DNA from 3 places in the Desulfofundulus sp. genome. Region 2 is predicted to be linked to each of the others. Evidence: riboswitches for the same ligand, from Rfam matches in the RefSeq annotation. Region 2 holds a riboswitch; each other region holds the start of a gene.
What was found. A riboswitch is a leader RNA that binds a small molecule or an ion and turns the genes downstream of it on or off. The one in region 2 is predicted to bind cyclic di-GMP.
Positions count from the first base shown of each region.

Region 1: linked by a shared signal. The riboswitch ahead of fliD (flagellar filament capping protein FliD) and the one ahead of ACPLUI_RS01880 (methyl-accepting chemotaxis protein) in region 2 are both predicted to bind cyclic di-GMP.
Region 3: linked by a shared signal. The riboswitch ahead of flgB (flagellar basal body rod protein FlgB) and the one ahead of ACPLUI_RS01880 (methyl-accepting chemotaxis protein) in region 2 are both predicted to bind cyclic di-GMP.

Region 1 covers NZ_JBNATZ010000249.1:38-3,535, reverse strand. The annotation lists partial or broken gene ACPLUI_RS12565 (acyl-CoA thioesterase) at 1-264, shown strand, start outside; gene fabF (beta-ketoacyl-ACP synthase II) at 249-1,484, shown strand; cyclic di-GMP riboswitch class I at 1,754-1,840, shown strand; gene fliD (flagellar filament capping protein FliD) at 1,986-3,281, shown strand; partial or broken gene ACPLUI_RS12550 (hypothetical protein) at 3,278-3,498, opposite strand, start outside.
Region 2 covers NZ_JBNATZ010000013.1:11,285-19,916, reverse strand. The annotation lists gene ACPLUI_RS01905 (double-cubane-cluster-containing anaerobic reductase) at 65-1,336, shown strand; gene ACPLUI_RS01900 (acyl-CoA dehydratase activase) at 1,364-2,122, shown strand; gene ACPLUI_RS01895 (hypothetical protein) at 2,146-2,760, opposite strand; gene ACPLUI_RS01890 ((Fe-S)-binding protein) at 3,078-4,310, shown strand; gene ACPLUI_RS01885 (YifB family Mg chelatase-like AAA ATPase) at 4,450-5,985, opposite strand; cyclic di-GMP riboswitch class I at 6,253-6,342, shown strand; gene ACPLUI_RS01880 (methyl-accepting chemotaxis protein) at 6,413-7,969, shown strand; gene ACPLUI_RS01875 (DUF6485 family protein) at 8,251-8,445, shown strand; gene ACPLUI_RS01870 (hypothetical protein) at 8,464-8,632, opposite strand, start outside.
Region 3 covers NZ_JBNATZ010000258.1:6-3,356, reverse strand. The annotation lists gene pseC (UDP-4-amino-4,6-dideoxy-N-acetyl-beta-L-altrosamine transaminase) at 98-1,324, shown strand; cyclic di-GMP riboswitch class I at 1,496-1,583, shown strand; gene flgB (flagellar basal body rod protein FlgB) at 1,631-2,032, shown strand; gene flgC (flagellar basal body rod protein FlgC) at 2,039-2,485, shown strand; gene fliE (flagellar hook-basal body complex protein FliE) at 2,635-2,934, shown strand; partial or broken gene ACPLUI_RS12720 (flagellar M-ring protein FliF) at 2,951-3,351, shown strand, end outside.

The DNA.
Region 1 (3,498 bases), on a different contig from region 2:
ACCGTCCTGGTCACTTTAACCCGAACGAGAATCGGATTTAAATATAAAATATTCAAAAAAGACGGGGTGTTGGCCGCCGAGGGCTTTACTATCCACGCTTATGTGGATGAGGGGGGAAAGCCTTTTGATTTTAAAAAACGCCACCCTGTCCTGTGGGAAAAGATAAACGCTCTATTTGGCGAACCAAGGGGTCATGAGATGCGGGGTATTCAAGATTTCAGCTTGGCTATGAACCGGGAGGCAGAAGAGTGCGAGAACGGGTAGTAATTACTGGGATGGGTGCGGTCACACCCATAGGTATCGGTGTGGAACCTTACTGGCGTAACCTGTTGCAGGGAAAATGCGGGGTCGGGTACATTTCCAGGTTCAATACCGATCACCTGCCGGTTAAAATTGGAGCCGAAGTTCGGGATTTCAGGGCGGAGGATTTTTTACCCAAAAAGCTAATTAAAGAAACGGACCTGTTTATGCAGTACGCCCTGGTGGCAGCCGGAGAAGCCCTCCAGGACGGCAGCCCTACCGGAAATCCGGAACGCATGGGAGTGGTCATGGGTACTGCCGTGGGAGGCATCACTACCATTACAGAATCGCAGGAGCGGCTCTGCCGTACCGGTTCCACCCGCATAAACCCCCATTTCATGCCCCGGATACTGGGCAACGTGGCTGCGGCGCAAATTGCCATTCTCCACGGGTTGAAGGGGCCAAGCCTGACCGTAAGTACCGCCTGTTCTTCAGGGGCAGATGCCGTGGGCACCGCACTCATGCTTTTGCAGCGCGGAGAGGCCGATGTCATGGTCGCCGTAGGGGCAGAGTCCATCATCTGTCCCCTGGTCATAGCCGGTCTTCATGCTGCCAGGGCCATCTCTACCCGCAACGACGCTCCGGAAAAGGCCAGCCGTCCCTTTGACCGCCGGCGGGACGGATTGGTGATGGGAGAGGGAGCTGGCGCGTTGATTCTGGAAACTCTTTCTCACGCTGAGCGCCGGGGCGCACGGATCAGGGCGGAATTAATCGGTTACGCCAACTTTGGTGACGGTTACCATACCACGGCACCCGAACCCGGCGGGAGGGGAGAAATCCTGTGCATGCGTAAAGCTCTGGAAAGGGCGGGCTTGACACCCGCAGACATTGACTATATTAACGCTCACGGAACCTCCACACCCCTGGGCGACCGAGTGGAAACTCTGGCCATCAAGGCTGTCTTTGGTTCCCGTGCTTTTCAGATTCCCATTAGCTCCACGAAGGGAGCTACGGGGCACCTGATGGGAGCCGGTGGCATAACCGAGTTAATAGCCTGTATCAAAGCTATCGAAGAAGGAATCATACCGCCTACCATCAATTACGAAGAACCGGATCCGGATTGTGACCTGGATTATGTGCCTAACATACCCCGCCGGGCAAGAGTGAGTGTGGCCATGTCCAATTCCTTCGGATTTGGAGGGCAGAACGCTTGCCTGGTGGTGCGGGAATTCAAATTCAGATGAGCCCATGTGGTTGGCTGAGTTCCATGAGCTTTGTCAGGAGGTCTGCAGCCAAGTATTCAGCTGGGCACTGGAACAGCTCGATACCCGCCTGATGAATGAACGTGACCGGAGCACCTGAAGGCCGCTGCCTTGAAGCTGATGTTTTTGAGCGGTGAGGTCTCATAACGGGAAAAATTTTTGTGGAGATACTTCCTGGATCCTGACACGGACCATCGGTTTTTCCAGAATTAAGAATTGCCATAAAAAGCTGAGAATGGTATAATTATACTACCCGAGAAAGGCAAACCCGTCGAAAGGCGGGGGCGCAAAGCCAAAGGGTCTAAGGCAGAGTACCGCTATGACAGCCGGCTGCCGGGACATTGGAGAAAAAGTCAGTTATCACTGGTAATTGTACTTGTAGAAATCCGTCCGGCTTCTGCGGGGTCAGGTGGATTTGCCGGCAGGTTTTGAGGCCAGGTGCTGGTACTTCGCCTTACTTCGGGAAGGAGGCGTTGACAATTAATGGTGAGCCCGGTGTATAGTAATTACTGGTATTCTGAATTGCTGGTAAATTACCTTCTGAGCCCCGGAGTATCTTCTTATTCTTACCAGCCAGTATTACCCATCAATGCAGTCGAGGAAATCCTGTTAAAAAATAACTGGGTTCAGCAACAACCTTCTCTGGTAACTAATAGTTTGGTTAGCTTGAATAATTACGCCCGTCAGCTTTGGGAGGCTTCCCAGCCTTTACAGCTCGGTACGACGGATAATGTGTTCCTGAAAAGGGTTGCTACTTCATCTGTTCCCGGTGCTGTTACTGCCCAAGCCCAACCAGGTGCCACTTTAGCCACTTACACCGTAACTGTAAGCCAGCTTGCCGCTGCCCAGCAGAATTTGGGCACGGCCCTGGCGAGCAATGCAGCTGCTGGACTTGCAGCGGGGACTTATACTTTTAGCCTTCAAGCAGGCGGCAAAACTTATACCATATCCTTTGCAGTTAACAGCGGGGATACCAACCTGACAGTGCTCAACAGTATGGCCAATGCCTTAAATGCTGCTGGCGCGCCAGTTACCGCTAAAGTAGCTACCGATACTGTAGCGGGTACCAGCCGCCTGGTTTTAACTGCTTCGAACACTGGTACCGGTAATGCTTTCACTTTAGCCGATATAACTGGCAATGCCGTGGCTTATACAGGGGCTAATACTGTCTCGGTTGCTGCAGCCAATGCGAGCTACACCGTAAACGGCATCCCTTACACCTCTCAAAGCAACACTGTCTACCTGGACAACCTGAAGCTCACCCTGAACCTCCTGGCTCCAGTATCCAGCGCCACCGTTACTGTCGCTCCCGATACCCAGGCTATAAGTACTGCTGTCAATAATTTTGTGGCAGCTTATAACAACTTGATTACCTTTACTGCTCAGAATTCCCAATATATAAGTCCCCAGATCGTGTCCAGCTTGAAACAAGCCTATAGCTATCAAGCCGCGAACCTGGCCGCCATAGGCATTACCCGGAATCCTGACGGTACCTTGGTTATTAACCAGTCTACCCTTACTAATGCTCTCCAAAGTAACCTTGGAGCGGTCGAGGCCGCCTTTAGCGGTGTAAATGGTTTGGCCGTAACAGCTGGTTTTGAAGCTCAACAAATTTTCACTGCTCCGTTAACTACCTTTATTAATCCTTTTTCTCTGGTGAGTACCACTGCTGGTGCGGCGAGTTACTACCCCCTTTATAACTGGATGGGACTATCAAATGCTGCAAGCTTGTGGTCTGTATTGCTGCCACCGGGTTCTCTTTTTAATCAGATAGTTTAGGAACCGGGCTCTTCGCTGATGGTACTGGTACGGACGATAGCGGAAGCCCTGGGTACGGCAGAAGCAGAAATGGCCGGACACCTTCCGGTGTGCCCGGCTTTTTCTTTCGTGAAACCACAACGGAAGGGGAAATAAGTATGCGGGGAGCGATAAAAGCTGCAGCGACTGCGGTACCCGCCGTTTTTGCAGCGGCGACCCCGGCGCTTGCTGCCACCGC
Region 2 (8,632 bases):
GATAAAGGGAATTGTGTAACCGGTACAGAAATTAAGACCTCAAAACACCAGGAGGTCTTTTTTTATGACTGATTATCGCAAGTTGTGGTCTGATTTGGGAATGGACCTGGAAAAGCATGACCGGTTGACCACTGCTCTGCCTCTAATTTATGAAGAGGTTTACCTTCAGCAACCGGGCCGCCCGCAGGCCATGGAGTACTTCGACCTGGTGGTGGCCGAAATTCATAGCCTGAGGATTGCCGAGCTGGTGGAGCACCGCCGGCAGGGAGGCAAAGTTTGCGGGGCCTTTTGCGTGTTCGTACCCGTGGAGATTATTCGTGCCGCCGGAGCCGTTGCCGTCGGCCTGTGCGGCGGCTCCCAGTTCTGGGTTCCCGACGGGGAAAGAGTTTTGCCCCGTAACCTCTGTCCACTGATAAAAGCGTCAGTGGGTGCCCGACTTAGCGGTACGTGTCCTTATTTCCAGTCCTGCGACCTGCTAATCGGCGAAACCACATGTGACGGTAAAAAGAAGGCGTGGGAAGTCCTGAGTGAATATGCTCCCGTTTACGTGATGGATCTGCCCCAGATGAAACGGCCCGAGCACCTGGCTGCCTGGCGCAGGGAAGTGGAGTTGTTCCTGGCCAAAATCGAACAGTTGACCGGCTGCCGGGTAACTCCCGAGAAGTTGGCGGATGAAATTCAGCTCCAGAACAGGCTGCGTCAGGTTCTGGGCCGCCTTTACCGGGCACGCAAGGCGGATCCGGTACCCATAAGCGGCAAGGATGTTCTGCTGGTTACCCAGGTCAGCTTCTACGATGATCCCCGCCGTTTTATTGATAAAACGGAAGCGTTGGCAGCTGAAGTCGAGGAACGTATCGCCAGTGGGGAGGGAGTGTTCCCCTCCGGAGTTCCGCGTATTCTCGTAACCGGTACGCCCATGGCCATTCCCAACTGGAAGCTGCACCACATTATTGAAACGTCTGGTGCCGCAGTAGTCTGTGAGGAAACCTGTACCGGTACCCGCTTTTTCGAGCATCAAGTGGATGAAACCGGATTGACCCTGGAAGAGCAGTTGCAGGCCCTGGCCGACCGTTACCTAAAAATTAACTGTTCCTGCTTTACTCCCAACCCGGGGCGTATTGAAGATATTTTCCGCCTGGTTGAAGCTTATCGTGTTGACGGTGTCATCTATTATAACCTGCAATTTTGCCACGGATATGCGGTTGAATATTATGCCGTGGAAAAAGCCCTGAAAGAACGGGGTATTCCAGTGATGAAAGTGGAAACGGACTACAGTGAGGAAGACACCGGTCAACTGCGCACCCGGGTGGAAGCCTTCCTGGAAATGTTACGCTAGCTGGCCCGGAAAGGATGAAAGAATTGAATGTGTGTACTGGGAATTGATATTGGTTCCCGGACCATTGCAGTTGCTATTCTGAGTGAGGAAGGAGAACTGCTGGCCGGTAGAGTGGCGGACAGCGGTCCACGCCCGCTGGAGCGTGCCCGGGAGATGGCCGGGGACCTGTCATCATTCCGGCGTGTGGTGGCCACGGGCTACGGGCGCCACGGCGCCCGGGCGGACTTTGCCACCGATCTGATCACAGAGATCAAAGCGCACGCCCTGGGTGCCCGGCATTTTTTCCCTTCGTGCCGCACCGTGCTTGATATCGGCGGCCAGGACAGCAAGGTGATCCTGCTGGACGAACAGGGTCGGGTCATGGACTTCATCATGAACGACCGCTGCGCCGCCGGAACGGGTAAGTTTCTAGAGGTTATGGCCCAGGGGTTGGGTCTGTCTCTCGAAGAAATAGTGACCGTTGCCTGTACAAGTGATGTGGATATAACTTTAAACAGCATGTGTACCGTTTTTGCAGAATCAGAAGTGATATCACTGCTGGCTACGGGCCAGCCCGTGGGGGCCGTGGCCCGGGCCGTGCTGAACTCCATTTGCGATCGGACTCTCAACCTGCTGTTGCGTTTGGGCATCAAGCCGCCCGTGGTTTTCACCGGCGGTGTGGCGGCCATCCCCGGCTTGCCCGCATATTTTGCCCGCCGCATGGATCTCGTGGATCTGCAGGTACCCCCGTCACCACAGCTGGTCGGTGCTCTGGGGGCGGCTCTGTACGGGATAAAGGCAAATTAAAGCCACGGTATAACACCCGTGGCTTATTTGCTTTTATTCATTTTTTCTCGGAACCAGCGGTGAATGTCATCCAGTGCCGGGGGTGCCACATAAAAAACGTGGATATCCGCAGGGAGCTGAATCCCGTGGTCTTCCCTGATAAAAAGCAATCCTGCTTCCCCATCCCTCAGAGATTCATCAATGCGGCGGGAAATGTGGGCAAATCTTTTTTCGCTGGCTTCCCGGTAGAATTTGCTGATGATATCAAAAGTTTTCTGGCTCATAACTACCGGCAGGCAATTACCCCAATCCATGCTTTCTGTAAACAATTCCATGTCCTCGGTGGCTTCCAGACTGGCCCCACGGTCACACTTTTCCTTAATGATACGGTAACTTCTCTCGTGAAATTTCTCAATTATACTTAATCCAGTCTCCCCACTGACAGCCAGGGATTCATGGTAAATTTTTTTGATTGGCCCCATTTTATGCTCCAGGCCGTTTAGTTGCTGTTCCACCTGTTGCCAGTAAGCGTTTACCTTAACGGAAAGATCTTCCGGAATCTCCCTGGGGGTATAAATTAAAGGTACCAGATAAATTTTTCTACCCCCCTGAAAATTAGCAACGGAAGGCTTTTCAATTCTCCCCAGCATTTCAGACATGACCGCAAACCTCCCTTGTCACCGCAACTTGTCTCCTTAAATATAGCATATGGCCGTTCTTTTTACCACCGCCACAGTTGTTCAACTACTTTCGCCAACCGGGTCAATGTATTTAATTAAATTAAATTCTATTTCCAGAAGATTGTTTAACTTTAAAACTTTAAATTATTTAACTTGAATCTGTATAATATAAAGAAAATTGAAGATATCAAGAAATATTCTGTGCATTACTTATATATTTGTTTTATTTTCCTAATTGCTCACTTAAATTCTTAATTGATATAGTAAACCAAAAGGCTTTTTAGGGGTGGTAGAATTTGAGCGCAATCGAGGCGGCGAAGCTCGACCCTTCTTTTCGTGAAGAAATAATGGCGAGGTTCTGTACGGACAAAAATCCGTTAGATTTCACCAACTGCCTTACATGCGGCATGTGCAGCGCCGGCTGTCCCTATAACGGTCTGCACGATAATGCTGATCCACGTGTCTTCATCCGTCAGGTTTTGTTGGGAATGAGAGAAGAAGTTTTTAATTCAAAATTTATCTGGACCTGTTCCATGTGCGCGCGGTGCACCATGCAGTGTCCCATGAACGTGGACATAGCTGGAATTGTGCGCACCGTTCGGGGAATGCTGGTCAGCCGGGGTGTGTACGCGCCGGGCTTTCTGCAAAACGTAGTGAACGCCCAGGTTAATACCGGTAACCAGATGGAAGTTACGCAAGAAGATTACCTGGAAACCCTGGAGTGGATGGCTGAAGAGACGGCCAATGAGCTGGGCGACTCTAATATTAAAATTGAAGTGGACAAAGAGGGGGCCGACTACCTTTACCTCTGGGACCCCCGGGAGATAAAGTATTATCCCCAGGATATTGCCAGCATCCTCAAAATCATGTACGCTGCCGGGGCTAACTGGACGTGCAGTAGCCGCTGGTGGGATGCTACCCACTACGCTTATTTCAGTGGGGACGACGAGGCCTCACGGCTCTTGCTGGAGAGGATCTATGAAGAATACGTACGTTTGAAAGCAAAAGTCGTAGTGGTTACAGAGTGTGGGCACGCTACGCACGCTCAGATGTGGGGACGGAAGGTCTGGCTTAAAAAAGATTACCCGGTGGTTAGTTTCGTTCAACTTCAGGCACAGTGGATAAAAGAAGGGCGAATCAAGCTCGATCCTACCCGTAATCCTGAGCCAGTTACTTTTCATGATCCATGTAATTCCGTCCGCAAGGAGGGAATTGTTGAAGAACCCAGATATTGTTTGCAGAAAGCTTGCCTTGATTTTCGGGAGATGTGGCCTAATAGGGAATACAACTATTGTTGTGGCGGCGGGGGTGGTCTTTTATCCATGGGCAAGGATATTTACCCTTATCGTATGGCTAAGGGTAAGTTAAAGGCTGAGCAGATTGAAAGGACAGGTGCGAAAATAGTTGTTACCCCCTGCCATAACTGCTGGGACCAGCTTAACGATATTATTAAATATTACAAGCTGAACGCAAAACTGGCGCACGTCCATCACCTGGTTAGCAACGCACTGGTTCTTCCAGCAAAGTAGTTAGAGGAAGCCCGTGACTGGTGTCGTTAGAAAAGATAAGGGCCCGCGTGTTAAAAAGGGTCCTTATATTTTTTTATTATTGCCACCCGGCCCCCAAAACGCTCGGTCGGCCATGTTTTACGAAAGTAAGGCTTTTTGTTTACCCTGGCCAGTACCTTGCCTCCAGGCTACGGTACTGCACTGCTTCAGCCAGGTGTGCGGATTCAATGATCTCGCTCCCGTCTAGATCGGCAATGGTACGGGCCACCTTGAGCAACCTGTCGTGGGAACGGGCACTCAGGTTCAACTGGCGGAAAACGGATGAAAATAACGAGCGGGCCTCACGGCTGAGGGAACAATAACGGCGTACCTGGGCCGGGGTCATGCGGGCATTACAGGTCATCTCCGCAGAACTAAAACGCTGCCGCTGTAGGGTCCTGGCCTTTTCCACTCTTTTTTTGATCTCTGCAGAAGATTCGCCCGGCTCCCGGCGGGCCAGGTCTTCATAATCCACCCTCGAAACCTCCAGGTGGATATCAATGCGGTCCAGCAGGGGACCCGAAATGCGGCCCAGATAACGCTGCACCTGATAGGGAGTGCAGGTACATTCACGGGTGGGATCGCCAAGATAACCGCACGGGCACGGATTGGCTGCAGCCACAAGCATCAAACTGGCGGGATAGGTTACCGCACCACTGACCCTGGAGATGGTTACCACTCCATCTTCCAGGGGCTGGCGTAAAGCTTCCAGCACATCCCGGTGGAATTCCGGTAGCTCGTCCAGAAAAAGAATGCCATGATGGGCAAGGCTGATTTCTCCGGGACGGGGATGGCGTCCGCCTCCGACCAGACCTACCGCCGAAGCACTGTGATGGGGCGAGCGAAAAGGCCTCCGGGTAACCAGAGGCTCTCCCGGCTTCAAAAAACCTGCCAGGCTGTAAATTTTAGTGATCTCGAGAGCTTCTTCAAATGTAAGGTCAGGTAATATACCCGGCAGCCTCCGGGCCAGCATGGTTTTACCCGAACCGGGAGTCCCCACCATAAGCAGGTTGTGTCCCCCGGCTGCCGCCACTTCCAGCGCCCGGCGGGCCGCAGCCTGGCCGCGCACATCGGCCATGTCCGCACCGTTTTCGCCATCCTGGTTCATCAACACCGCGGGGTCCACCTTGTAAGGTGAAATTTCCTCTTGATCAAGCAAAAAACGAGTAAGCTCTGCAAGACTCCGTACCGGGTAAACCTGTACATCCTTTACGAGCGCAGCCTCGGCTGCATTATCCACGGGGACCACAACCGCCTGCAGCCCCTGTTCACGGACGGTTAGAACATTGGGCAGCACGCCAGTCACCCCCCGCACCTGTCCGTTCAAGGAAAGCTCACCAAGAAACACATAGCGGTCAACTACAGATTGAGCCAGTTGCCCGGTTGCGGCAAGGATACCCACGGCGATGGGCAGGTCGTAAAGGGGACCCTCCTTACGCAGGTCGGCTGGAGCCAGGTTCACCGTAATGCGCCGGACCGGGAATTCAAAGCCGGAGTTTTTCATGGCAGCACGTACCCGGTCCCGGGATTCCCGGCAGGCCAGATCAGGCAACCCGACCAGGTCAAAACAAGGCAGCCCGTTACTTACATCAACCTCTACCTGTACCACCTGCCCGTTCAGTCCATAAAGAGCCGTACTTTTCACAATGGCGAGCATGAACAAGTCCTCCGTAGCATTGAAGAGAAGAAACACCTGGTGTCATGTTTCGCCAGTTGAGCAAATAGTTCCTCCTGTTATCAGGACAAATTTTTACATAAGCAGCTTTTGATATCATCAGCAAATTCCACCGGGGAGCCAGCAGAAAAGAAATGCCCACATGGCTGGGGCTGCAGACGCTGCAGGTATTTTTGTTTTTAGCGGGAAAAAGAAGGAAACCCGAAATAATTGTCGAATAACGTATTAAGCCTTTTAAAAGTCTTTTAACTTCCCGGCGGGCAAACCCGGCGAAAGCCGGGGACGCAAAACCACAGGTCTAAAGTTCCTCATGGGAACCATGACGGCTGGGTTGCATGGGAACAGTTGCCGCAGGGAGGTACAATTTTCTCCCTGCTATTTTTTGTGCAAATAGGAGGGAAATCAACACATGAAGTTTTCCGTAGGTGCCAGGATCGGTGGTGGCTTTGTCATTCTCTTGCTCTTTCTGGCTTTTATTGCGGGCGAAGGGGTAAACGTGGTCAATAAGACGAACAAAAACCTGGATGACATTGAAGTACGCTTCCAGCGCATCAGTCTGGATTACCGGATACAGATCGCTTATACCAATGCCATGTATGCCATGCGCGGTTTCATGGTCTACGGCAGTGACAGGTATCTTGACGAGTACCGTCAGCAGATGGATCTGACAAGAAAGCTGCTTGAAGAACGCCTCCGGAATGTTTCGGCTCAGAATAAAGAAAACTTTGAACGGGTTCTGGAAAAATTAAATTATTACGATCAAAAGGCCAGCCAGAGTATCGTACCTCTGATCAAGGAAGGAAAAACTCAGGAGGCTATAGCTGAAGGGAAGACTATCGCTCCCATAAATGCTGAAATAAGCAGCCTGTTAAACCGGCTGATTATCGAAAATGAGGGGAAGAGCAAGTCTCTGATCGAACGTGCAGTCGGTGAAGGCAGGAGCGGTAGACAAACGGTCTTGATCCTCAGCTCAATTGCCCTGTTGTTGAGCATCTGTTTGGCCTTTTTTATTACCAGGTCGATAACCGGCCCCGTTAAAACCATCATGCAAGCTGTCCAGCGGATTGCCGGCGGCGACTTTACCCAGCCGGTATGTGTAAAGGTTCAGGACGAACTGGGTAACCTGGCCGTTGCAGTAGAGCGAACGCGCGAACAGTTAAAGGAACTGGTCGGTGAAATAGCTTCTGCGGCTGAAACCTTGACCTCTAGAAGTGAGGAGGTAGCTTCATCTTCCGAGGAAATTAGTGCTACCGTGGAAGAGGTGGCCAGTGCCACTGGCGAGGTGGCGGCCACAGCCGAAAAAGGCCTGGACAATGCTAGCCTGGCGGCTGCGGAGTCGAAGCGTGTTGCTGAGGTAGCGCAAACTGGTGGACAAACTATTAAACAAACGGTAGATAAGATCAATGCCATTGCGGTAACGGCCGGACGTGTAAACCAGGCGATCCAGCAGTTGGGCGACCTTTCGGCACGCATAGAAAACATTACCAATACCATCACGGGTATCGCCGATCAAACCAACCTGCTTGCCTTGAACGCGGCCATTGAAGCCGCACGGGCGGGTGAGCAGGGGCGCGGTTTTGCTGTTGTAGCCGAGGAAGTGAGGAAACTTGCCGAGCAATCCGCCAGTGCTGCCAGAGAAATCGGCCAGTTGATAGCCCAGGTACAGTCCGGGGTGGGAGAGGCTATCAGGGCCATGGAAGAGGGGGCCAGGGAAGTACAGGAAGGCGTAGCAATTGCATCCGGAGCGGGTGAGGCGCTGAAAAACATAGAGGAAGCTATTGGCAAGAGTGTGGCCCTGGTTGAGGAAATCACTGAAGGAGCTAAACAAACCAGCGATGGTACGCAGCAGCTTGCTGCCAGTGCTGAACAGATTTCGGCAACAATTCAGCAGATTACCTCTTCTACTCAGGAATTGGCTGCGCTTGCCCACAAGCTGCAACTCCTGGTCGGTAAGTTTAAGATCTAGCACTACATGTCAGGATCAACTATGGCGGCTGCCGCCCCTGTACGGGGGACGGCTGCCGTCCAGGTAGTTAATGTGATATCGGGCCGGACTGTTTTGTTTCAGGATTGCCAGATAAGTCTCCATAGGATAAGATAATTATTGAAAGTGAGTTGCCTGGTAAAAAGTAGCTCGCGCACTGTTTTATGTAAAATGGGCGTAAGAGTAAGTATCCGCCGGTAGAATAAGAATAAAAAATAAAGAAAAATAAAGCAATATATAAAGTTCGAGGGGAGGTCCCGCGCATGGAATGTCATGTGGAAAAAAATAAAGCTCAATGCACCTGCACTTATGAACCCTGTCCCCGGAAAGGAAAATGCTGTGAGTGTGTTGCCTATCACCGTAAACATAACGAGCTGCCTGGTTGTTTCTTCCCTCCGGAAATTGAAAAGACTTATGACCGTTCTGTTCGCCGTTTTATCCAGTGTCACCGCGGCTGAAAAAGCAGGTTTCCATCCCTATTCCCTTTTGAGCAACCCCATTTCCGCGGGTCGTTTTTTTCTGGCCAGGGGGTCCGAGATGTATTCATGGGTGCCACTGGCTGCTGCTGCCACTATAAAGGCATTTACCAGCGCGAGTCCCACCGTTTCCAGGCTCAAGGTTCCCCGGACGGTCACCACAAACAGC
Region 3 (3,351 bases), on a different contig from region 2:
ACCTTGTGTTACGATACTTTAAGATGCTTTTTCGCTGATCAACCCGTGCAAAACCCGAAAAAAATATATCAAAAGGAGCAGTAATTCAGTTATGCCCATGTGCGACAACCATCCCGAGCCCCTGCCCGCCATTGCCGGGGGCAACCCCGTGAGGGAGACGTATCTTCCTTATGCCCGGCAGTGGATTGAAGAGGACGACATCGAAGCCGTCACCCGGGTATTGCGGGGCGACTGGCTGACTACGGGTCCGACACTGGCCGAATTTGAAAAGCAATTTGCCGCCCGGGTGGGTGCCCGTTATGCCGTGGCCTACTCCAGCGGGACGGCGGCCCTGCACGCAGCCTGTTTTGCCGCCGGTGTGGGCAGGGGTGACGAAGTGATTACCAGCCCCATCACTTTCGTGGCCAGCGCCAACTGCGCCCTTTACCTGGGGGCGAAACCCGTGTTTGCAGACATAGACCCGCGTACTTATAATATTGACCCGGTCGAAATAGAAAAAAAGATCACCCCGCACACAAAGGCGGTCATTCCCGTACATTTCACGGGACAGCCCTGCGATCTGGAAACCATTCACGCCCTGGCCCAAAAGCATAACCTTGTGGTCATAGAAGACGCCTGTCACGCCCTGGGGGCAGAATATAAGGGGCACCCCATCGGCTGCCTCAGCGATATGACCGTCTTCAGCTTCCACCCCGTGAAACACATCACGACGGGGGAAGGAGGAATGGTGACTACCAATTCTGATGAATTGTACCAGTGGCTGCTGCTTTTCCGCAACCACGGGATCACCCGGGACCGGGAATTGATGGTGGAGGACCAGGGCCCCTGGTACTACGAAATGCTGGATGTAGGGTTCAATTACCGCCTCACGGATATCCAGGCCGCCCTGGGTCTGAGCCAGCTGCGCAAGCTGGACCGCTTTCTTGCGCGCAGGCGCGAGATCGCCCTGACCTATAATGAAGCCTTTGCAGACCTGCCTGAAGTGGAAGTTCCTTATCAGGCCCCATACGGACGTTCGTCCTGGCACCTTTACGTGCTGGCCTTGAACCTGGACCTTCTGAGAGTGGGGAGGCGTGAGGTTTTCGAAGCCCTGCGGGCGGAAAACATCGGTGTGAATGTACATTACATGCCCGTGTACCGCCATCCGTACTACCGTTGGCTCGGAGACCCGGACAGCTGCAGTCTTTCCGGCTTTTACTGCGTCCACGCCGAAGAGCTGTACGAGCGCATTATCACCCTGCCCCTTTACCCGGCCATGAATGACGGGGACGTACGGGACGTAATTACGGCCGTGTGCAGGGTCATCGCCTGGGCACGAAAATGAAAGGCAATTTTCCGGTATTTTCGTGTATTCGACAGCTTTCGACCCAATTTCTATAACCCGTTCCGAGTTTTTTTATTTTTTTTGTGTTTTTTTCTTCTCCTAAGAAGGAGTTTGGGAGATCGTGTCAAATAAATTACCAATCAGCTGCCAAAGCCAGCCAAAAATTAGCACATTGTCCAGGGGCAAACTTCACCGAAAGGGAGGGACGCAAAGCCACGGGCCTACAGCGACTATTCGCCAGGGCAGCCGGGCTGCGACAATGTTTCCCGGCCGTCGGGTCGGTTTTTTGTTTGGGGAGGTGGTTTTTTGGACCTGTTTGCCAGTCCCATTCTGGTGGCACTGCAGAAGCAACTGGATGCATCGGCACTAACCCAGAAGGTGATTGCCAATAACGTGGCCAATGTGAATACACCGGGGTTTAAAAAATCTTCTGTCAGCTTCACTGAGGAACTACGGCGGGCGCTGGGGGAGGACGCACTGCCGCTGGTTACCAGCAGCCCCCGGCATATCGGGGCTCCGGTCCCGCTGGCCCGGGTCGAGCCCACGGTGGTGAAGGAGGAGGGCACCACCATGGGCTATAACGGCAATAACGTGGACATTGATCAGGAAATGGTAAACCTGGCCGCCAATGCTCTCACGTACCAGGCTGCCGCCCGGGCGCTGGGCGACCGCCTGTCCCTGTTGATCTACGTTATTCGAGGGAGGTAACAGACGGTGCCTTTATTAGATGTATTCGGCATCAGTGCCTCGGGCTTAACAGCTTCCAGGCTGTGGCTCGATATTACCGCCAACAATATTGCCAACCTGCAAACGGCGGGCAGGCCCAACGACCCTTTGAACCCGGCCTACCGCCGGAAAATTCCCGTGTTTGCCGAGAAACTGCAGCAGGCCCTGGACTCCCCGCCAGGCCAGCCCTCCTTCAACGCCGCTGGCGTCAGCGTGGAGGCGGTAGTTGAAGACCCATCCCCGCCCCGGCTCGTTTACGAACCTTCCCATCCCCTGGCCGATCCACGTACTGGCTACGTGGCTTATCCCAATATCAACATTGCCAATGAGATGGTCAGCATGATCGCAGCCACCCGGGCCTATGAAGCCAACGTTACGGTTTTGAACGCGGCCAAGGACATGGCCGTGAGAGCTCTGGAGATAGGCAGGAGCTGATGGTTTGTAATCAGCCGCGACAGACCGGGGCCGGCCCGAAACGGCTCGCGGTACATATCCCACGCGAAGCACTGGAGTAACAAAGATAACGATGAGTCCAAACAGGTTCGCTGAACGTTTAAATTGTTGACCGGGAGGAGACCAGATCGATGCAGGTTTTACCCGTATCTCCCATAACCCTGGTACCCACGGCAAGCCAGCCCGCAAAACCGGACGCCGCTGCCGGTGCCTCCGGTTTCGGCCGCATGCTTGAACGGGCGCTGGAAGAGGTCAACAACGCCCAGGTGCGGGCCGACCGGGTGGGCCTCGACTTCCTCACCGGACGGGTACAGGAACTGCACCAGGTTACCATCGCTATGGAAGAAGCACGCATTATGATGTCCCTGGCTGTTGAGGTGAGAAACAAAATAATCGATGCTTATCAAGAAATTTCGCGCATGCAGGTCTAAGGAGCTGTTTTAGTCGATGAACCCCAGTCAGATCCTGGCCCCCCTGAATGACCGGTGGCGGGGGTTACCCCGTTCCCGGCAGGTTCTTTTGGCCGCCGCTGCCGCGGGGCTGCTGGTAACCGTAATTTACCTGGTTGCACTTGTCACCCAACCACGGTACGCTCCCCTGTTCACCGGCCTCGAACCCAGGCAGGCTGGCAAAATCGCCGAAGAACTCAAAAACATGAAAATACCCTACCGGCTGGAAGATCAGGGAAGAACCATCACCGTACCGGAGGGACAGGTGTACGACACCAGAATCCAGCTGGCCAGCAAGGGGGTGCTGGCCGATTCAGGGGCAGGGTGGGAGCTTTTTGACCAGCAAAAGTTCGGTGTTACCGATTTTGAACAGCAGGTCGACTACCAGCGGGCATTACA